One region of the Streptomyces sp. KM273126 genome, then DNA from elsewhere that is predicted to be linked to it. Evidence: riboswitches for the same ligand, from Rfam matches in the RefSeq annotation. Region 1 holds a riboswitch; each other region holds the start of a gene.
The links. Region 1 has a riboswitch for cyclic di-AMP ahead of E0500_RS24405 (M23 family metallopeptidase). Riboswitches for the same ligand answer to the same signal wherever they lie in the genome.

Region 1 (5,177 bases):
GTACGTGGCTGCTCTCAGGACCCACGAGCAGCTACGCGCTGTCGCTCACCGAGGACGACACCCTCCTGCACCTCCACTGGGGTCCGAGGATCGGGCTCGCCGACGCCGAGGACCTCGCGGCCCGGCCGCTGCCCCCGTACCGGGGCTTCGAGTCCCAGCTCGACGGACTTGAGGAGTATCCGGTCGAGGGCGGGCCCCGCTTCGTACGGCCCGCCCTGTCCGTCCGCACCGACGAGGTCCGCGGCACCGAGTGGACCTTCCACGTGTACGAGATCGAGGACGACGAGCTGCGGCTGCGCTTCACCGACAACGGGCTCGGCATCACGCTGCACTACCGGATGCGCCACGATGTCGTCGAGCGCTGGGTGACCCTCACCAACGAAGGCCCCGCCCTGGAGGTGCTGCGCGCCGACTCAGCGACCTGGACGCTGCCGTTGCGCGAGGGGTGGCGGCTGTCCCAGGTGCACGGACGGTGGGCCGCCGAGTCCCGGCTCGTCAGCACGGACCTCACCTACGGTGAGCACGTCATCGGCAGCCGGCGCGGCCACACCGGGCACCAGCACCTGCCGTGGGTCGCGCTCGACGCCGAGGGGACGACCGAGGAGCGCGGCGAGGTCTACGGATGCGCGCTCGCCTGGTCGGGCACCTGGCGCATCTGCGTGGCCCAACTCCCCGACGCGCGCGTGCAGATCACCGGCGGCATCGGCTACGACGACTCGGGCCTGATGCGCCTGGAGGCGGGCGAGTCGTACACGACCCCCGTCTTCGCGGGGCTGTGGAGCGACGGCGGCTTCGGTGGGGCGAGCCGGGCCTGGCACGCTTACCAGCGCGCGTACGTCATCCCGGGTGCGGAGCAGGACCGGCCGGTGCTCTACAACTCCTGGGAGGCGACGGAGTTCGACATCACCGAGGACCAGCAGCGCGAGCTGGCGCGGCGGGCTGCGGGCATGGGGGTCGAGCTGTTCGTGGTCGACGACGGCTGGTTCGGGAAGCGGACCAGCGACCGGGCGGGGCTCGGCGACTGGACGCCCAACCCAGACCGCTTCCCGGCCGGGCTGAAGCCGCTCGCCGAGGACGTGCGCGCGCTCGGCATGCAGTTCGGCATCTGGGTCGAGCCCGAGATGGTCAACGCGGACAGTGATCTGTACCGGGCACACCCGGAATGGGTGCAGTTCCAGCCGGGCCGAAAGCGGACGGAGTTCCGCAATCAGCTCGTACTGAACCTCGCTCGCGAGGATGTCCAGGAGTACCTCTGGGAGAAACTGGACGACCTGCTCTCCAGCGCGCCCATCGACTATGTGAAGTGGGACTTCAACCGCTGCTTCACCGACGCCGGCTGGCCCGGTGAGCCCTACCCGCAGAAGCTGTGGGTCGAGCACGTGCACGCCTTCTACAACCTGCTCGACCGGCTGCGGGCCGCGCACCCGGGCGTCGCCTTCGAGTCCTGCTCGGGCGGTGGCGGACGGATCGACCTCGGAGTCATGGCGCGGACGGACCAGGTGTGGACCTCCGACAACACCGACCCGCTGGACCGGCTCGCCATCCAGCACGGCTTCAGCCAGATCCACCCGGCGCGGGTGATGGCCGCCTGGGTCACGGACAGCCCGAACACCCAGCTCAATGGGCGGGTCAGCTCCATGGGCTTCCGGTTCGTGAGCGCCATGGCGGGTGTGCTCGGCGTCGGCGGCGACCTTACGAAGTGGAGCGAAGGGGAGCTCGTCGAGGCGCGCGAGTGGGTCGAGCTCTACAAGGAGATCCGTCCCGTCGTGCAGCGCGGCGACCTCTACCGGCTGCGGCCGCCGGTCGGCGGGCTGAGCGCGGTGCAGTACGCCCTCGGTGACGAGGTGGTCGTCCTCGCCTGGCTTCAGGCTCAGCATCACGGTGAGCCCCCGGTCCCGCTCCGGCTGCGGGGCCTCGACCCGACACAAGCGTATGAATGCCGCGAATCGGGCGAAGTTCACCGAGGTGCGGTGCTGCTGCATCACGGGCTGTCCACGGGGCTGCGCGGTGACTTCGATGCGAAGGTTATCCGGCTGCGCCGCATCTGAGAGCTATGTCCGAAATGCAGCGTTGAGTCCAAGTGGCCCTGGAATAAAGCGCGGTGAGTCGAAGATGCGTGACCAGCGTCATATGTGTGACGCTGCGTCGCCGTCATGCTCATGTAATGCTGGTGCGTTTTCAGGGCCGTTAGGGAAGGTTGGAGATCGCTAATTGACGGAGCGTGACGGCGAATTCTTGAAAGGGATCATTAGGGAGACGCACGGAAACTCCCGATGGTTGTCCAGATGCCTGTAAGTCGCTTACGTTCCCCTCAATCCGGACGGACGCCGAATCCTGCCGCCGCCCGGAACCGCGAACTCACCCGTGCATGGCAGGAGCGGGGGACCCACAGGCAGTACCGCCTGTTCCGGTCTCCGGAACAGGCTTGGGGTCAAGCCGTGCACGAGTACGGCCGGGCATCTCCAGCCCGCACCCGACAGCTCACCTCGTAGGCGCCGGAGAGGAATTCGTCATGCCCGCGAGGGGTAAACACCGTCGCCCGAAGTCCCTGCGTTTCACCCGCTCGATAGCCGTCGCCGGAACCGGTGGCGCCGCACTCGCGCTTCCGCTGATCGGCGCCACTGGAGCCCATGCCGCGACCGCGGGCTCCGTTTCCCAGAAGGCGACGTCGGTTTCCCCGAAGGCCGTCACCGAGAAGAGCGAAAAGGCCGCCGCGGAGCAGGGCGAGAAGTCGGCCGCCACCAAGAAGACCGCGAAGCGGGTCTATTCGGTGCGGCCCGGAGACTACCTATCCAGGATCGCCGAGCAGCACCACGTCGCCGGTGGCTGGAAGAAGATCTACGCGGACAACCGCGAGGCCGTCGGCTCCGACCCGTCGCTCATCCATCCGGGCCTGAAGCTCACGCTCGGCGGAAAGGCCCCGTCGGGCGACAGCACGTCGGGCGGCGGCGGCAAGGCGACGGACGAGACAGCTTCCCCGGACAAGACCGCATCCTTGGAGCAGACCGGGCCGGAGAAAACTGAGCCGAAGGCCGAGTCGAAGCAGACCGAGACGCCTGGGAACGAGCCGACCTCCACGTCGGTCACGCCGAGCGCGGAGACCAGTGGCTCCGGCTTCATGCTCCCCGTCGAGGGCGCCTCCGTCGGCACCGCTTACAAGACCGCGGGCAGTATGTGGTCCAGCGGGTACCACACCGGCGTCGACTTCGTGGTCCCGACCGGCACCAGCCTCAAGGCCGTGGGTGCGGGCACGGTCGTCACCGCGGGCTGGGGCGGCGCGTACGGCAACCAGGTCGTCATCCAGCTCGACGACGGCCACTACGCGCAGTACGGCCACCTCTCCTCGCTCTCCGTCTCGGCGGGCCAGAGCGTGAGCGAGGGCCAGGAGATCGGCCTCTCCGGCGCGACCGGTAACGTCACCGGTCCGCACCTGCACTTCGAGATCCGCACGGGTCCGGACTACGGCTCGGACATCGACCCGGTCGCGTACCTGCGCTCGAAGGGCGTCAGTCTCTGACCCGTCCGCAGCTCCGCCGACCGCATCCGAAGGCCGGACCTCATGATCCCCGGGGTCCGGCCTTCGGCGTGTCCGGGCGGCTGTGAGTGGTGGGGTGCGAGCGAGTCGGCCGTGAGCGGTGGGGCGACGTCGTTCGGAAGTGCTTCGTGATCTTCGTGGTCAGCACAGTGCGGTCATGTGGCATGGCCGGTCGTCGTATCGACAGTGGGGCGGAAGTGACGACACAGTGGTCTTCAGCAAGCGCTTTCCACAGCTGTAGACCACACCACGCCACACTGCGCCCGTACACCGCCACGAAGGAGCGTCATGATCACTCGCAGAGCCTTCGGAGCCCTCGCCGCCGGTGCCGCTCTCGCGGCGCTGGCACCGGTGCCGACGGCGAGCGCCACGCCCCACGGCCGTCGCGGACGGCTGATCGCGGCGGACGACTTCCGGCACGGACTCCGCCAGTGGGCCACCGAGCTGCAGGACGGCGGCACCGTCACGGCCGCGGGCGGCGTCCTGGAGATCGACGTGTCGAGCGGTGCCACGGTCTGGTTCCGGAAGCGGTTCGAGGGCCCGTACGTCATCGAGTACACAGCCACGCCCGTCTCCGCGGGCGGCGCCAACGACCGGGTGTCCGACCTCAACAACTTCTGGAACGCCGTCGACGTACGGTCGCCCGACGACATCTTCGCCACCGAGCGGGGCGGAGCGCTCGCGGAGTACGACCGCCTCAAGACCTATTACGCGGGCTACGGCGCCAACACCAACACCACGACACGGCTGCGCCGTTACGTCGGCGAGGCCGGAGTGCGGCCGTTGGTCTACGACTACACGGAACCACTGCTCGTCGCCAACGAGCCCCACCACGTGCGGATCGTCTCCGACGGCTCCGCGGTCCAGTGGTGGAACAACGGGCGGCTGGTCTTCGACTACATCGACCCGCAGCCGTACACGAGCGGGCACTTCGCGTTCCGTACCGTGTGGAGCCACTTCCGGATCACGGGGTTCCGGGTCTGGCGGCTCGCTCAACGTCCCTGACGCAAGGCTTATTCCGCAGTTGACCAACACTTGACGAGTGGCCTATCTCACCGCTCGTCAACCTTTTCCTACGGTCGCGTAGCTCACATCCCACGGTGAATCATGACCCGATGTGGCAGACGATTCGAAGAATGACATGAGATCAGTGATCGGGTCGTACGTGGCGGTGGGGGACAGCTTCACCGAGGGCGTCGGCGACCCCGGCCCCGACGGGGCGTTCGTCGGCTGGGCCGACCGGTTCGCGGTACTCCTCGCGGACCGGCGCCCGGAGGGCGACTTCGACTACACCAACCTCGCCGTCCGCGGGAAACTGCTCGACCAGATCGTCGCGGACCAGCTCCCGAGGGCGAAGGAACTCGCTCCGGACCTGGTCTCCCTCTGTGCCGGCGGCAACGACATCCTCCGGCCCGGATCCGACCCCGACGAGGTCGCCGAGCGCTTCGAGCGCGCCGTCGCCGACCTCACCTCCGCCGTCGGCGCCGTCATGGTGACCACCGGCTTCGACACCCGTGGCGTGCCCGTGCTGAAGCATCTGCGCGGCAAGATCGCCACCTACAACGGGCATGTGCGCGCCATCGCCGACCGGTACCGGTGCCCCGTGCTGGACCTCTGGTCCCTGAAGACCGTCCAGGACCGG
Region 2 (5,177 bases), 2.8 Mb from region 1:
CGAAGTAGGCACAACGCGTCCTGGGGAGGGACTTCGTGATTCATCCGGTTGCAGTGATCGGCGCCGGGCCGTTCGGTCTGTCCACCGCCGCGCATCTACGGGCGCGTGGCGTTCCCGTACGCGTCTTCGGCGAACCCATGGTGAGCTGGCGGGACCACATGCCCGCGGGCATGCTGCTCAAGTCGACGCCCGCCGCCTCGAACATCGACGCGCCGCAGCGCGGGCACACCCTCGTCGACTACTGCGACGCGGCGGACATTCCGCGACTGGTCACGGACGAGGACATCATCCCGGTCGAGACCTTCGTCGCCTACGGGGAGTGGTTCCAGCAGAATCTGGTGCCCGATCTGGAGCGGGTGCGCGTCGTGTCCGTGGACCGGCGCGGGGACGGCAGGGGCTTCGAACTCAAGCTGGACTCCGGTGAGGCGTTCACGGCGCGGGCCGTCGTCGTGGCGACCGGGCTCTCCGGTCTCGCCCATCTCCCGCCCGAGCTCAGGGGAGCGGCCACCGACGGGCCCAGCCCCACGGGACCCGTTTCGCACAGCGCGCAGCACCACGACCTGAGCCGGTTCGCCGGCAAGGAACTCCTCGTCGTCGGCGCGGGACAGTCCGCCCTGGAGACGGCGGCGCTGGCCGCGGAGGCCGGGGCGCGCGTACGGGTGGTCTCACGCGGACACGGCAAGGTGGCGTTCGGGGCACCGCCCTGGGACCAGCCCAGGCTCCGCCCGGAGTCGCCCTTCGGGCGTGCCTGGTCGCTGTGGGCCCTCAGCTACTACCCGCACCCCTACCGTTACCTCCCCGCCGAGGCCCGCCACTACCTGGTCCGCCGCGTCCTCGGACCGCTGGGCGCGTGGTGGCTGCGCGAGCGCTTCGAGGGCACGGTGGGCGTGCGCGAGATCTCGGGGGTCGTCCGTGCCGGTGTCATCGGCGGGCGCCCGCTGCTGGCGGTCCGCACGCACGGGGGCCGTACGGAGGAGCTGTCGGCCGACCATGTGATCGCGGCGACCGGCTATCGCGTGGACATCGCCGCGATGGACTTCCTCGCGCACGAGCTGCGTACGGAGCTGGTGGTGAGCCAGGGGACGCCGAAGCTGGGCGCCGGATACCGGGCGTCCGTGCCGGGGCTGTACTTCACGGGGCTGCCGTCGGCGGCGTCGTACGGGCCGGTGATGCGGTTCGTGTGCGGGACGGAGTTCGCGTCGCCCCGGCTGGCCAGGCATCTGGCGGCCGCCCACGGGTGAGGGGACGGATCGCCGTGGGGCGCGGACCTGCCGGAGGGAGAGAGACGGGCGGAGCGGCGGGCCTGCCGAGGGGAGAGAGACGGAGCGGCGAGTCTGTTGAGGGGAGAGAGACGGAGCGGCACGGATCTGGCGTCCCGTTCGTCACTTTCGGGTGACGCCGTCGGCGGGAGGCGCGTCGATCGGTGGGGCGTCGGGCCCGGGCCCGTGCCATGCGACGCCGTGCGGGCGGAGCGGGACCCCCTGATGTCCGAACGGTCAACGTACGTCGTCCGGTTCACGCCGGACAGGGGGGCCTCGGCGGTCCGTATTCTCTGATCATGAACCCGCGCACCGCATACGCTCTGATCGCCACCGACCTGGACGGAACGCTGCTCCGCGGCGACGACACGCTCTCCGACAGGTCGCGCGCGGCGCTGGCCCGAGCCGTGGCCGGGGGCGCGCGGCACCTGGTGGTGACGGGACGCCCCGCGCCCCGCGTGCGCCCCCTGCTGGAGGACCTCGGGAGCGAGGGGCTCGCGGTGTGCGGGCAGGGCGCGCAGTTGTACGACGCCGGCGCGGACCGGCTGCTGTGGTCGGTGACCCTGGACCGGGAGCTGGCCGCGACCGCGCTCGGCAAGATCGAGGCCGAGGTCGGGCAGGTGTACGCGGCCGTCGACCAGGACGGTGTGGACGGGCTCACCCTCATCGAGCCGGGCTATCTGATGCCGCATCCGACTCTTCCCGCCGTACGGGTCCAGCGGCGCGACGACCTGTGGTGCGAGCCCATCAGCAAGGTGCTGCTGCGTCATTCGTCCCTGTCCGACGACGAGTTGGCGGCGGTGGCCCGCGGAGCGGTCGGTTCCCTCGCGACGGTCACCATGTCGGGGCCCGGCACCGTCGAACTCCAGCCATGCGGGATCACCAAGGCGACCGGCCTCGCCCTGGCCGCCCGGCACCTCGGGCTGGGACCGGCCGACACCATCGCTTTCGGGGACATGCCGAACGACATCCCCATGTTCGACTGGGCCGCGCACGGGGTCGCCATGGCCAACGCCCACCCCGAACTCAAGGCCGTCGCCGACGAGGTGACGTTGTCCAACGAGGAGGACGGCATCGCGGTGGTGCTGGAGCGGCTGTTTCCGCGCGGCGGGGCCGCGGCGCATCCGGCGCCCGGAACCACGCCCGGAACCGTGTCCGTACCGGCGCCGGGCGGGCCGGGCCGGCGGAGCTCATCGCCCGCTCGGCCCGGCCGGTAGGTGCCTGGCGGATCAGTACGGTCCGTTGACGTTGTCGATCGAGCCGTAGCGGTCGGCGGCGTAGTTGCAGGCCGCCACGATGTTCGCGACCGGGTCGTACGGGTCGTCCGACGTGCCGGCCACGTGGTACGCGGCGAAGGTCGGGTCGATGACCTGGAGGAGACCCTTGGAGGGGGTGCCCTTCGCGGCGTTGGAGTCCCAGTTGTTGATGGCCTGGGGGTTGCCGGACGACTCGCGCATGATGTTGCGGTGGATGCCGTCGTACGACCCGGGTATCCCGTTCTTGGCCATGACGTCCAGCGCCTGGCGGATCCACCCGTCGAGGTCGTTCGTGTACGTCGTGTCGGAGGCCGGGGTGGGGTCGTTGGCGGACCCGGAGGACTGCTCGGCGGCGGTCGTGGACGTGTTGTCGGCCGTCGTGCTCGGCTCGCTGGGCTTGCTCTCCGTGCTCTGCGAGCTCTGCGTGCTGTCCGCGCTGACCGTGCTGTCCGCGCTCGCCTTGGTCGTCTTGAGCTTCAGGCCGAGGCCCGGGTGGATCAGGTCCGGGTTGTCGCCGATGGCCTTGCGGTTGTCCTTGTAGATCTTCCGCCAGCCGCCCTGGGCCTCGTGCTTGTCCGCGATGCGGAAGAGCGTGTCGCCCTTGGTCACGGTATACGTGAGGGACGTGGCCTGGGCTGCGGACTGCGCGGACCGGGGCGCGGCCTGCGGGGCGGCCTGGGCGGCGGCGGGAGCCTTGGCCGGCTGCGCGGCGCTCGCGGTGGTCGCGCTCAGGAAGGGAAGGGCGAGGGCCGCGGTGCCGGTTCCGGCGATGACGGCTCCTCGGGTGAGCTTGTTGGTTCGGCGGCGACGGTGCTTGCCTCGTGAGGCCATGACGCTGTTCCTCTCCGGCGCCTGCGAGGTGAGCTGTCGGGTTCGGGCGGAAAGGTGCCCGGCCAGGCATGGCGACGCGTCGTGCGTGCCGTGCGCGGCTTCACCCCGAGCCGGTCTCTCGTGAGGACCGGCGATCTTCGTGGGTCCCCCGCTCCTGCCTTCGTGAGTGGTTGGTCAGTGGGGATCCGGGCGGTGGCAGGATTCGGCGTTCCGTCCGGATTGACCGTGAACGTATGCGAGAGCACATGTCGAGAACAAGGCCGGAAGCGTGTTGAAAGCGCCCTTGATCAGCTATTTGTGGGGGAGATGCCTTCGAAATTTCCGGAAGATAACGCTCAACTTGCTTTCTGCAAAGGAGGAGTCGAGCGAGTGGGGGTGAGGGGGCATTCTGGGTCCACGTGACTCAATTCACGGAACGGACCGGGTGAAGCGCCGATAATGCGGTAATTCGGACAAGTTGGCTGTTGGTTGGCTCGTCGTTCGGGGTGCTGCTTCAGCCCCTTGTTCGAGGCCTGCCGTTCCGTAGCGGGCGTGAAGTACGAGCCGTGCGCCCGGTGTTCGGGAACCCGCGGGTCAACTCCGTGTTTCGGGCGTGGAGTGCGCGGAGAGTGGGGAGGTCGCGCGGAGGTGGGGGCCGGCCTCGGGCCTGTGGCCGGAACCTTGCGTGCGGTGGGCCTCGTTGCCGTAGCGGTCGCCCGGCGGGCGGGCCGTGTCGACCGCCCTCGAGTGGCTCCGGCGTGAGAGCGGTGCCGGCTGTCGGCGCGCGTGTCGAGGTGACGGTGTGGGGGTGCGGGTGATCGAGTCCGACGGGCCCATCGGAGTGATCTCGGAGGTCTCGCCGGTCCCGGTGCTTTCGGTGGCCTCGGGTGGCGGCGTCGACTCGGGATTCGGGTCGAATCGGTATGCATCCCTTGATCGCGGGCATACCGGATGTAATCCGGAGTGACTCGGATGACGGGGGCGCCTCTCGGTCGAGCGAAGTCCCGCCAGGGGGCCGGTGGGTGCCCGTGGTGATCGAATGGTGACCGGATACGCTGACACGAGTGATGGCAGCGACAGATCGACAAACTGTTCATCGACCATGAGACCGACCGTGTGACTGTCAGTAGACATCAGCAGACAGGAGACCCCTCGTGACCGTCGTCGGGCCGTTCGGGGTGAGCGTGCGGGACCAGGCTCTGGAAGCCGATGTCCAGGCGGGATTGGCGGCTGTCGAGGAAGGGTTGCTCGAAGCCACCAAGAGCGAGGTCCCCTTCATCCAGGAGGCCGCGCAGCATCTGCTGCGGGCGGGTGGCAAGCGTTTCCGGCCATTGCTCGTGATGCTCGCCGCGCAGTTCGGGGACCCGTACGCCCCGGGGGTCGTCCCGTCGGCCGTGGTGGTCGAGCTGACGCACCTGGCCACGCTGTACCACGACGACGTGATGGACGAGGCCGACGTACGCCGCAGCGTGCCCAGCGCGAACGCCCGCTGGGGGAACTCCGTCGCGGTACTGACCGGCGACTTCCTGTTCGCGCGTGCCTCGCACATCCTGGCCGACCTCGGGCCCGAGGCGGTCCGCATCCAGGCCGAGGCCTTCGAACGGCTGGTCACCGGGCAGATCCTGGAGACCGCCGGGCCGCGGGACGGGCGCGACCCGATCGCGCACTACCTCGACGTCCTCGGCGGCAAGACGGGGTCGCTGGTGGCCGTGTCCGGGCGGTTCGGTGCGTTGATGTCCGGCGCCGACGAGACGGTCGTGGACGTGCTGACGCAGTACGGGGAGCGGCTGGGCGTGGCGTTCCAGCTGGCCGACGACGTGCTGGACATCGCCTCCGACTCGGACGAGTCCGG
Region 3 (5,177 bases), 4.7 Mb from region 1:
GCGTAGTAGTCCGTCATCTCGGCGGCGGAGCGCGTCTTGCCCTCGAAGACGTAGGAGCCGTCCTTGTAGAACTCGGAGGCGGCGACGTCGAGCGCGAGGGCGATCTGCTCGCCGGGGGTGTAGCCGGCCTCCTTGATCGCCTCAAGGATGAGGTCGAGGGCCTCGCGGTTGGAGCCGAGGTTCGGGGCGAAGCCGCCCTCGTCGCCGAGGCCGGTGGCCAGGCCCTTGCTCTTCAGGACCTTCTTCAGGGTGTGGTAGATCTCGGCGCCCCAGCGCAGGGCCTCGGAGAAGGTCTCCGCACCGATGGGGGCGATCATGAACTCCTGGATGTCCACGTTGGAGTCGGCGTGCGAGCCGCCGTTCAGGATGTTCATCATCGGCACCGGCAGCAGGTGCGCGTTCGGACCGCCCAGGTAACGGAAGAGGGGCAGGTCGGACGCCTCGGAGGCGGCGTGGGCGACGGCGAGGGAGACGCCGAGGATGGCGTTGGCGCCGAGCGAGCCCTTGTTGTCGGTGGCGTCCAGGTCGAACATCGCCTGGTCGATCAGGCGCTGCTCGGTGGCGTCGTAGCCGACCAGCTCCGGACCGATCTGCTCGATCACGGCCAGGACGGCCTTCTCGACGCCCTTGCCGAGGTAGCGGTTCGAGTCGCCGTCGCGGAGCTCGATGGCCTCGAAGGCGCCCGTGGAGGCGCCGGACGGGACGGCGGCACGACCGGTGCTGCCGTCGTCGAGGCCGACCTCGACCTCGACCGTGGGGTTGCCTCGGGAGTCCAGGATTTCCCGGGCTACGACGACGTCGATGGACGGCACGAGCATCTCCTTCTGGATGTGACGCGTTACGCGGGCCGTGGTAGCCCTGCGGGATGAGCCTAACCGGCTCCGGGCGGTCAGCCAGTCTCCCGCCCACCCGGTGGACCAAACCGAGAGTAAATTGTTCCTGAACTGAACAAAACAGGGGGCACAAAAGACGCCGCCCTGGTGCGCACGTGGGCACGAAAAACCCCGCCCCGGTGCGTACGGGGGAACACGCACCGGGGCGGGGAGCCCGTGGGGACGGGGGCCCTCACGAGGCCTCCACCATGGTGGACACGGATGTGAGGGCGCCGCGGTTCAGCCGTGAACGCGCCTGTTCTCAGCGCAGGTGCAGCTGCTGGCCGGGGTAGATGAGGTCGGCCTCGTCGATGATGTCCTTGTTCAGCTTGAAGAGCTTCTGCCAGCCACCCTTGACCTTCTTCTTCTCGGCGATGCCGCTGAGGGTGTCACCCTTGACGACCTTGTACTCGCCGTCACCCTTCTTGACCTTCTTACCGGTCGGGGTCTCGACGGTGACCCGCTCCGAGGAACGCGAGGCGCGCTGCTCCTGGCCGCCGGAGCTCTTGGTGCTCTGCTCGGCGGAGCCGGAGTTCGAGGACGAGCCCGAGCCGGAGGACGAGCCGGAGCCCGAGGTGGAGCCCGAGTTCGAGGAGGAGCCGGAGTCCGAGGAGGCGCCGCCGCCGTCGTACGCGGCGCTGGACAGGCCCGTGCCGCAGGTCGGCCAGGCGCCCTTGCCCTGGCTCGCGAGGACCTTCTCGGCGATCTCGATCTGCTGGGCCTTGCTGGCCTGGTCGGCGCTGGCGGCGTACTTCGTACCGCCGTACGCGGCCCAGGTGGAGGCGGAGAACTGCAGACCGCCGTAGTAGCCGTTGCCGGTGTTGATGGACCAGTTGCCGCCGGACTCGCACTGGGCGACGGCGTCCCACTCGGAGCCGGTGGCGGCGGAGGCGGTGCCGGTCGCGAGCAGCGGGGCGGCTATGGCGGCGCCGGTGACGCCGGCGAACGCGGCGATGCGGCTGGCCTTGGACGGACGACGGTGCTTGCCCTTGCACGAAGACAGCATGGAGTGATCCCCTCACCGACGCCTGCGAGGTGAGCTGTCGGGTTCGGGCCGGATGAGTTGCCCGGCCGCACGGTTGGCTGCGGATGACTTCCGCTGCCGCTTCCGCACGGCTTCGCCCCAAGCCGTCCCCGGTCGTCTCCCAACTCCCGGGCCCGGCGCCTACCTTGGGTCCCCCGCTCCTGCCTGCGGCGCTTGACGCGACGACTGTTCCCGGGCGGCCACTGGCAGGATTCGGCGTTGCGGCAGCCGGGGCCCGCGGTGGCGAGCGGTCTTGACCGTAGACCCGCGATTCGCGGAATTTCAAAGACGATCAGGGCTTCTGAGATCTATCTCTCACTGCGTTTAAATCGGACATTCAGTGGCGAACCGGTACGTGAACTTCCGCTATTCCGCGCCCTATTCGGCCTATTCGGCAGGGAGCTCCAGGGTCCGACCGGGGACGATGTTGTCCGCGTCGGCGCCGATGGCCTGCCTGTTCGCGTCGTACAGGGCACGCCATCCGCCGTCGAGGTCAAGGGAGTCGGCGATGGACGCGAGGGTGTCGCCGACCCGGACGGTGTACGCGTGGCGGCCGGAGGAGGCTTTGACGCTGTCGACCGCGGCCTCGTCGGCACTGGCACCGCGGTGACGGCCGGCACCGCCCGCGCCGGCTCCGCCCGTTCCGGTGTCGGCTGCCCCGGCTTCGACCGAGCCGGAGTCGACCGCGCCCGTGTCGACGAGACTCCAAGAGCCCACCTTTTGCTCCAACTTGTCCGAGTCGTCGCCCGCCGGGTCTTCTATGGGTGAGCTGTCGGGCGACTGTGAAGCACTGGCGTCGGAACCGGCGGGCGTGCCGGGCTTCGCGGAACTGTCCGCCGAGGCGGACGCAGACGGCGACGACGAAGGATCCGGGGAGGATTCGGACGACGAGCCCGGTGAACCGGGAGAGTCGGATGAGTCAGACGAGTCGGATGACTCTGCCGCCTTGGGCGACTTGGACAATCCGGAGGAACCGGATGATCCCGATCCGTCGGAGGACGAGTCGCCGGCCACGCCGGTGTCGATGGCGACCGAGCCGGACTCCTCGGTGAGCCCGTGGAGCAGCCCGCAGGCACGCCACGCACCGACACCCTGGTCCTCCAGGATCTTCTGGGCGACGGCGATCTGCTGGGAACGGCTCGCCAGATCGGGGCTGACGGCGTAGTCGAGGCCGCCGTACTCCTCCCAGTCGTCCTGGGTCAACTGCAGGCCACCGAAGCGCCCGTTGCCCGTGTCGGCGCTCCAGGAGCCGCCGCTCTCGCACTCGGCCACGCTGTCCCACACGGTGTTGTCGGCGGCACTGGCCCCCGTGGCACCGAGGAGCGGGATGGCGATGGCGGAGCCGGTCACGCCAGCCGCGACGAGAAGAGCCGGAGCCTGACGGGGGCGCCGGTGACGACCGTTCCCGGAGAGCATGGGGGGACCTTTCGCGAGACAGAGGTGACCGGCGCGACGGGTGGTGCGGGGCGTCACGCTGCTCGGTGAACGTATCGGCAGTCTTCGGCTTGTCACAAGTTCATGCCGCGCAGATCACGTGAAGATCACAGTGTTTCGGGTGTGTCATCGCGACAGGTTCCGACGTGATCCGCGCGGTGACCTCGGTGAGGGACGGAACAGGGGGCAGGAGGAGGGGAAGGACAGGGGGCAGGACACGTGGCTGACGCCCGTGCCTGCGTGCCGCTTCCGCGGTGGTTCAGGTGGTTCAGGTGGTTCAGGTGGTTCAGGTGGTTCAGGTGGTTCAGGTGGTTCAGGTGGTTCAGCGAAACGGGCCGAAACTCCTCTTGAACCACGTGCGCGTCTTGAAGCACGTGCGCGTCTTGAACCATGTGCTCGCCTTGAACGATGCCGGCCGGTACCCCGCAGTTCAGCAGCGCGTGCAGGAACCGGCTCCCTATACGGTCATCGTGTGAACGCCCCGAACACCGCCCCCGAACTCTTCACCTGGGAGTTCGCCACCGACCCGTACCCGGCCTACGCGTGGCTGCGCGAGCACTCCCCCGTGCACTGGACGAAACTGCCGAGCGGGGTCGAGGCATGGCTGGTGACTCGCTACGCCGATGCGCGTCAGGCCCTCGCGGACGGCAGGCTGTCGAAGAACCCCGAGCATCACGCCGAGGACGCACAGGGCAAGAGCAGGACCGGCATACCCGGGGAGCGCAACGCCAATCTCATGGCGCATCTGCTGAACATCGACCCGCCGGACCACACTCGGCTGCGCCGCCTCGTCTCCAAGGCCTTCACCCCCCGTCGAGTGGTCGAATTCGCGCCTCGCGTACAGGAGTTGGCAGACGGTCTCATCGACCGATTCGCGCCACAGGGCGAGGCCGACCTCATCCACGACTTCGCCTTCCCTCTCCCCATCTACGCGATCTGCGATCTGCTCGGCGTCCCGCGCGAGGATCAGGACGACTTCCGTGACTGGGCGGGGATGATGATCCGGCACGGAGGAGGGCCGCGCGGCGGTGTCGCCCGCTCCGTCAAGAAGATCCGCGGCTATCTGGCCGAACTCATCCATCGCAAGCGCAGCCACCTCGGCGACGACCTGATCTCCGACCTCATCCGCGCCTCCGATCACGGGGAACACCTCACCGAGAACGAAGCGGCCGCGATGTGCTTCGTGCTTCTGTTCGCCGGTTTCGAGACCACCATCAACCTCATCGGCAACGGCACGTACGCGCTGCTGCGCAACCCCGAGCAACGTGCCCGGCTCCAGGGGTCGATCGAGCGCGGCGAAACCGGACTCCTCGACACCGGCATCGAGGAGCTGCTCCGCTACGACGGCCCCGTCGAACTGGCCACCTGGCGCTTCGCCACCGAACCCCTCACCATCGGCGGGCAGGCCATCGCCACCGGCGACCCGGTACTGGTGGTCCTCGCCGCCGCGGACCGCGACCCCGCACGGTTCGCCGAGCCGGACCGGCTCGACCTCTCCCGCCGTGACAACCAGCACCTCGGATACGGCCACGGCATCCACTACTGCCTCGGCGCACCTCTGGCCCGCCTCGAAGGCCGTACCGCCATCGAGACGCTGCTGCGCCGGCTGCCCGATCTCCGGCTCGCCGCGGACCCGGCCGACCTGCGGTGGCGCGGTGGGCTCATCATGCGTGGACTGCGCGACCTCCCGGTGCGGTTCACCGCCGTGTGATACCCCTCAGCCCTCCGCTTCCCGCACGGCATCCCGATAGGCCCGCGCCGCCGCCCGCAGCGCCGCCTCCGGGTCGACACCCTCCGTCTCGGCCCGCACCGCCAGCGCGAGCAGCTCGTACCCGATGCCCTCGGTC
Region 4 (5,177 bases), 4.0 Mb from region 1:
GTTCAGCGTGTTCACGGGGATCGGCTTCGGGATCGCGGCGCTCTCCGCGGACCGGCACCACGTGCGCCGCGTGCTCCTCCCCCTCTCCGGGCTGCTCCTCGCGATGGGCATGCACGCCCTGTGGAACGGCTCGTCGGCGTTCGGGGAGTTCGGTTTCTTCGCGGTCTACGCGGCGTTCATGGTTCCCGCGTTCGGGCTGCTGACCTGGCTGGTCATCTGGACGCGGCAGCGGGAACTGCGCACCGTGCGGGACGAGTTGCCCGCGTACGCGGCCGCCGGGTGGCTGACGTCGCCCGAGCCGTACGCCCTCGGGAACATGAAGGCGCGACGGCTGGCCCGCGAGTACGCCGGGCACCAGTTCGGTCGGGAAGCGGCGCGGTCGGTCGCCGAGTACGAGGCGTATGCGACCTCGCTCGCCTTTCTGCGGCACCGGGGGCGGCGGGGCCGGGCGAACGCCGATTTCGTCGTACGGGAGCGGGAGTTGCTCTTCGAGCTGTGGCGCCGACGGGAGATCGCCCGTCCCTCCCTGGCGTACGCGGCACAGACCACGGCACCGATGCCCGTGCACGGGAGCGCGTACGGCTACGGGTACGGGTACGGCTACGGATACGGGAGCGCGTACGAGTTCGGGCACGGATACGGGCATGGGTACGGGCATGGACACGAGTACGAGCACGAGCACGGGCCCGCGTTCGAGTACGCGTCGGCGTACGGGCACGGCCCGGCGGCGCCGTATCCCTCCTGCAACCCCTATCAGACGTAGTTCGGGGTAGTCCGGGGTAGTTCGGCGTAGTCAGGAGGCTTCGGACGGTACGGCACCGGCGGTCGGGGTGAGCGCCGGTGCCGAGAGCGGACCGCGGGAAGCGGAACGCAGGAAGCGGAACGCGGGGAACGGACCGACGGAAGCGGACCGCGTCCGCGTCAGCTCCCCTGCGACGCCTCCGTCAGCTTGGCCAGCTCCTCGTCCGTGAGGGTCAGCTCCGCCACCGCCACCAGGGCCGGCAGCTGCTCCACCGTCCGCGCCGAGGCGATCGGTGCGACGACCGTCGGCTGGGCCGCGAGCCAGGCGAGGGCCACTGTGGCGATCTCCGCCCCGCGCGCCCCGGAGATCTCGTCCAGGGCCGCGAGGACCCGTACGCCCTGCTCCTTCTCCAGGTAGGCGCCGGCGCCCTGGGCGCGAGCGCTGTCCACGCTCGTGCCGGGGCGGTACTTGCCGGTGAGGAAGCCCATGGCGAGGGAGAAGTACGGGACGGCGGCGAGCCCGGCGCGGGCGGCGACGTCCTGCAGGGGGCCCTCGTACGTGGAGCGGGAGACCAGGTTGTAGTGCGGCTGGAGCGCCACGTACCGGGCGAGGCCCTCGCGGTCGGAGAAGTCGAGGGAGGCCTGGAGGCGCTCGGGCGAGATGTTGGAGGCCGCGATGGCCCGGACCTTGCCCGCCTTCACCAGGTCGTCGAGCGCCCCGACGATCTCCTCCACCGGGACTTCCGGCTTGTCGAAGTGGGTGTAGTAGAGATCGATGTAGTCGGTGTCCAGACGGCGCAGGGAGGCGTCCGCGGCGGCCTTGATGTTGGCGGCCGTGAGGCCCTGGTAGTCGGGGTGCTGGCTGACCTTCGTGGCGATCACGACGTCGGACCGGTTGCCGCGCGCCTTGACCCACTTGCCGATGACGGTCTCGGACTCGCCGCCCTGGTTGCCCTCGATCCAGGCCGAGTAGGAATCGGCGGTGTCGATGAAGTTGCCGCCCGCGGCCGTGTACGCGTCGAGTACGGCGAAGGACTGTGCCTCGTCGGCGGTCCAGCCGAAGACGTTGCCGCCGAGGGAGAGCGGGAAGACCTCGATGTCGGATGAACCAAGCTTGCGAAGAGAAGTCATGCTTTACAACAACGCCCTCGCCGGACGCACGCATTCCGCGCGTCCGGACGAGGGTTTGTGAATCCGGGAGGAGATCACCTCACCTGCTCCCGGAGGACCTCAGGGGGTGAGCCCCTTGCCCTGCAGCCACGCCATCGGGTCGATGCCCGAGCTGCTGCCGCCCGGGTGGACCTCCATGTGGAGGTGGGCGCCGGTGACGTTGCCGGTGGCGCCGACGCGGCCGATGACGTCGCCGGTCGCGACCTTCTGGCCGACGCTGACGCCGATGGAGGACTGGTGGGCGTACCAGATCTCCGTGCCGTCGTTGAGGGTGAGCACGGTCTTGTAGCCGTACGAACCGTCCCAGCCGGCCTGGGTGATCGTGCCGGTGCCCACGGCCTTGAGCAGGGTGCCCGTGGGGGCGGCGAAGTCGAGGCCGGTGTGCTGGCCGGAGGACCAGTAGGCGCCGGACTGACCGAAGCTGGAGCTGATGGTGTACGAGGACGTCGGCAGCGTGAACTGCTTGGCGAGCTGGGCGAGGCGCTCGGCCTCGGCCTTCTTCCTGGCCTCCTCCTCCGCCTTCGCCTTCTCGGCGGCGGCCTTGGCCTCGGCCTGCTCCCGCTCCTTGGCGGCGGCCTCGGCGGCCTTCTTCGCGGCGGCGGACTCGGCGGCGGCAGCGGCGGCGCGGTCGACCGCTTCCTGCTGCGACTCGGCCTGCTGCATGATGCGGGCGCGCAGCGCCTCACCGGCGTCGTCGGCGCCCTGCTCGGCGTCGGTGAGGCTCAGGCCCGCGCTGCTCAGCGGGGTGGGGGAGCTCTCGGGCTCGTCCTCGGAGTCGAAGACCGAGCCGACGTTCGGCATGTCGGGCATCGAGATGGAGACCGGCGGCTTGCCGGTCTGCGCGGAGGCCATGCCGCCCGCGCCGACGGCGGCTATGACACCGACGCCCAGAACGGTGGAGCTGCGGGCGAGTCCGCCACGCTGCTTGGCGACGCGGTGCCGGCCGCGAAGGGGACGAATGGACTCCGCGGTGGGGTTCCACTCCTGCCAGGGGCCCTCGTCCTGGCTGTTGTAGCCGCCATACCCGAAGGTGTCGCTGTCGCCGTGTCGGTTCGGCACGGACGGAGCTTCGGTCGCAGACCGGTTCGACGCCACGTGGGCGTACTCCTTTCCTTCCTTCTCGCCTACCGGGTTAGCTGACGGGTTCGGAGCAGGAAGGTCTCCTACGCGCGTAAACCAGCCGTGCTTCCACGGTGGTTTCCGCGCGATTCACCCCAGGGTTGGTGGTTCCCCGGTTCCCTTGCGGGATTCGGCGCGTGCGCACGGAGCCGCCTCTTGTGACGGCTGGGACGACCGCGCTGCGTTATCGAACGTTAATAGACGTGCGGGCCGTATTCCAAGCGGTTCCGGATGATCGTTCACGCCCGTGCGCGGGATTTAGGGGGCATGGGGGGCCGAATAAGGGCGAGCTACCCCTGTATCAGGTGTCACAAGAGTTCTGATGGTATGTCAGATGTTATGCGGAGTGAGGCTGTTCGGACACGCTCGGTGATCGTGAATATGGGGAAGTCGTGAACGGTCATCGCCGGGGCTTCCTCGTGGACACCCTGGCGAATGCCGGGAGTTGGGCCGTCAGCCCGCGGAGAGCTCCGCCAGGTCCGCCAAGGGCAGCGTGTGCTGGGTCTGGAGGACCTTCGCCCGCAGATAGCGGACATTGTGGGCGGTGGTGAAGACGCCGGTGGGGACGCGAGTACGGACCTTGACCCCGAGGTCACGGAGCTGCTGCGCCTTGTCGGGATTGTTGGACAGCAGGTCCAGGGTGTCGATACCGAGGGCCTGGAGCATCTGCGCGGCGGCCGTGTAGTCGCGGGCGTCCTCAGGGAGGCCGAGGGCGGTGTTGGCGGCGTACGTGTCGAGACCCTCGTCCTGGAGGGCGTACGCGTCGAGCTTGTTGTAGAGGCCGATGCCCCGGCCCTCCTGGCGGAGGTAGAGGAGGACCCCACCGCGGTCTGCGATCTGCTCCACCGCCTCGCGCAGCTGCGGGCCGCAGTCGCAGCGGGCCGAGCCGAAGACGTCGCCGGTCAGGCACTCCGAGTGCAGGCGGACCAGCGGGGTGGCGCCGGGCGCGGGCTCGCCGAGGACGACGGCCACGTGCTCCCGCCCGTCGGCCAGACCGTGGAAGGTGACCAGCTCGGCGTCGACGCCGTATCCGTCGTGGAAGCGCAGCGGGACCCGGACGCGGGAGCGGGGGGTGGCGGTGGGCTGGTCGGACATGCGGGCCTCCGGGCCAGGTGCGGGTGCAAGGTCGGGGATCTGATTCAGTTTTGAAGCAAATCGCCTCACGAGGACGACCATAACCCTGCTTCAAACTTCAAGCAACCCTGATGGGGGCGACGCATTCCCCGGTCGGGCGAGATCGCGGAGCCGGCCCCATGGACTAACTCGAAGGACAGGAGCGGCGGCGCCACGGGAGGTCGTCAGGGGTGACCGCCTCAGTGCCGTCGCCCTGGAGCGCCTTCGTGATGCCCGTACAGATCCGCTCCAACTGCTCCACCTGCCCCGGGTCGAGGTGGTCGAACACCGCCCTGCGAACCGTCTCGACGTGCCCCGGTGCCGTACGCTCCAGGAGGGCCATGCCCTCGTCCGTCAGCACCGCGACGCTCCCCCGCTTGTCCCACTCGCAGTCCTCGCGCCGCACCGCACCGTCCTTCTCCAGGCGGGCCACGGCGTACGTCAGCCGACTGCGCGTGATCTTCAGCACCTCGGCGAGATCGGTCATCCGCAGACGCCGGTCCGGCGCCTCGGAGAGCATGGCCAGCACGGAGTAGTACAGGTGCGGCAGACCCGCCTCCTGCTGGAGCTGACGGTCGAGCGTGTCCTCCAGAAGCGCCGACGCGGCAATGTACGCGCGCCAGGCACGCTGTTCCTCGGGGCTGAGCCAGCGGGTCGTCATACGGACAGTGTAGTTATTGTTTAAAACTTGAACCAGGTGCCCGCGTGGCAGCCGCCCGAGGCCACCCACCGGTCACGACACACCCCGCCGACCGATCGGTCACGACCACGGGAGCGACCCCCATGCCCCAGCCCTACGTCCTGTTGTCCGCCGCCGTCTCCCTCGACGGCTACCTGGACGACACCGGGCCCGAGCGGCTGCTGCTGTCGGGTCCGGACGACTTCGACAGGGTCGACGAGGTACGGGCGGCCAGTGACGCGATCCTGGTCGGCGCCGGCACCCTGCGCACCGACAACCCCCGGCTGCTGGTGAACTCACCCGAGCGGCGCGCGGCGCGCCTCGCCGCCGGGCTCCCGGAGTACCCGCTGAAGGT

Region 2: another riboswitch for cyclic di-AMP. It lies ahead of E0500_RS12740 (LysM peptidoglycan-binding domain-containing protein); the one in region 1 lies ahead of E0500_RS24405 (M23 family metallopeptidase).
Region 3: another riboswitch for cyclic di-AMP. It lies ahead of E0500_RS04445 (transglycosylase family protein); the one in region 1 lies ahead of E0500_RS24405 (M23 family metallopeptidase).
Region 4: another riboswitch for cyclic di-AMP. It lies ahead of E0500_RS07600 (M23 family metallopeptidase); the one in region 1 lies ahead of E0500_RS24405 (M23 family metallopeptidase).

The regions. Positions count from the first base shown of each region.
Region 1 is NZ_SJXB02000001.1:5,721,304-5,726,480, forward strand. It holds gene E0500_RS24400 (alpha-galactosidase) at 1-2,048, shown strand, start outside; cyclic di-AMP (ydaO/yuaA leader) riboswitch at 2,316-2,508, shown strand; gene E0500_RS24405 (M23 family metallopeptidase) at 2,513-3,517, shown strand; gene E0500_RS24410 (DUF6250 domain-containing protein) at 3,824-4,540, shown strand; gene E0500_RS24415 (SGNH/GDSL hydrolase family protein) at 4,686-5,177, shown strand, end outside.
Region 2 is NZ_SJXB02000001.1:2,958,848-2,964,024, forward strand. It holds gene E0500_RS12730 (FAD-dependent oxidoreductase) at 36-1,241, shown strand; gene E0500_RS12735 (HAD family hydrolase) at 1,559-2,476, shown strand; gene E0500_RS12740 (LysM peptidoglycan-binding domain-containing protein) at 2,489-3,346, opposite strand; cyclic di-AMP (ydaO/yuaA leader) riboswitch at 3,352-3,548, opposite strand; gene E0500_RS12745 (polyprenyl synthetase family protein) at 4,480-5,177, shown strand, end outside.
Region 3 is NZ_SJXB02000001.1:1,058,089-1,063,265, forward strand. It holds gene eno (phosphopyruvate hydratase) at 1-812, opposite strand, end outside; gene E0500_RS04445 (transglycosylase family protein) at 1,135-1,878, opposite strand; cyclic di-AMP (ydaO/yuaA leader) riboswitch at 1,883-2,079, opposite strand; gene E0500_RS04450 (transglycosylase family protein) at 2,284-3,312, opposite strand; gene E0500_RS04455 (hypothetical protein) at 3,603-3,806, shown strand; gene E0500_RS04460 (cytochrome P450) at 3,803-5,041, shown strand; gene E0500_RS04465 (nucleoside triphosphate pyrophosphohydrolase) at 5,048-5,177, opposite strand, start outside.
Region 4 is NZ_SJXB02000001.1:1,734,362-1,739,538, forward strand. It holds gene E0500_RS07590 (PrsW family intramembrane metalloprotease) at 1-763, shown strand, start outside; gene E0500_RS07595 (aldo/keto reductase) at 922-1,872, opposite strand; gene E0500_RS07600 (M23 family metallopeptidase) at 1,972-3,006, opposite strand; cyclic di-AMP (ydaO/yuaA leader) riboswitch at 3,018-3,176, opposite strand; gene ribA (GTP cyclohydrolase II) at 3,484-4,125, opposite strand; gene E0500_RS07610 (MarR family winged helix-turn-helix transcriptional regulator) at 4,289-4,804, opposite strand; gene E0500_RS07615 (dihydrofolate reductase family protein) at 4,927-5,177, shown strand, end outside.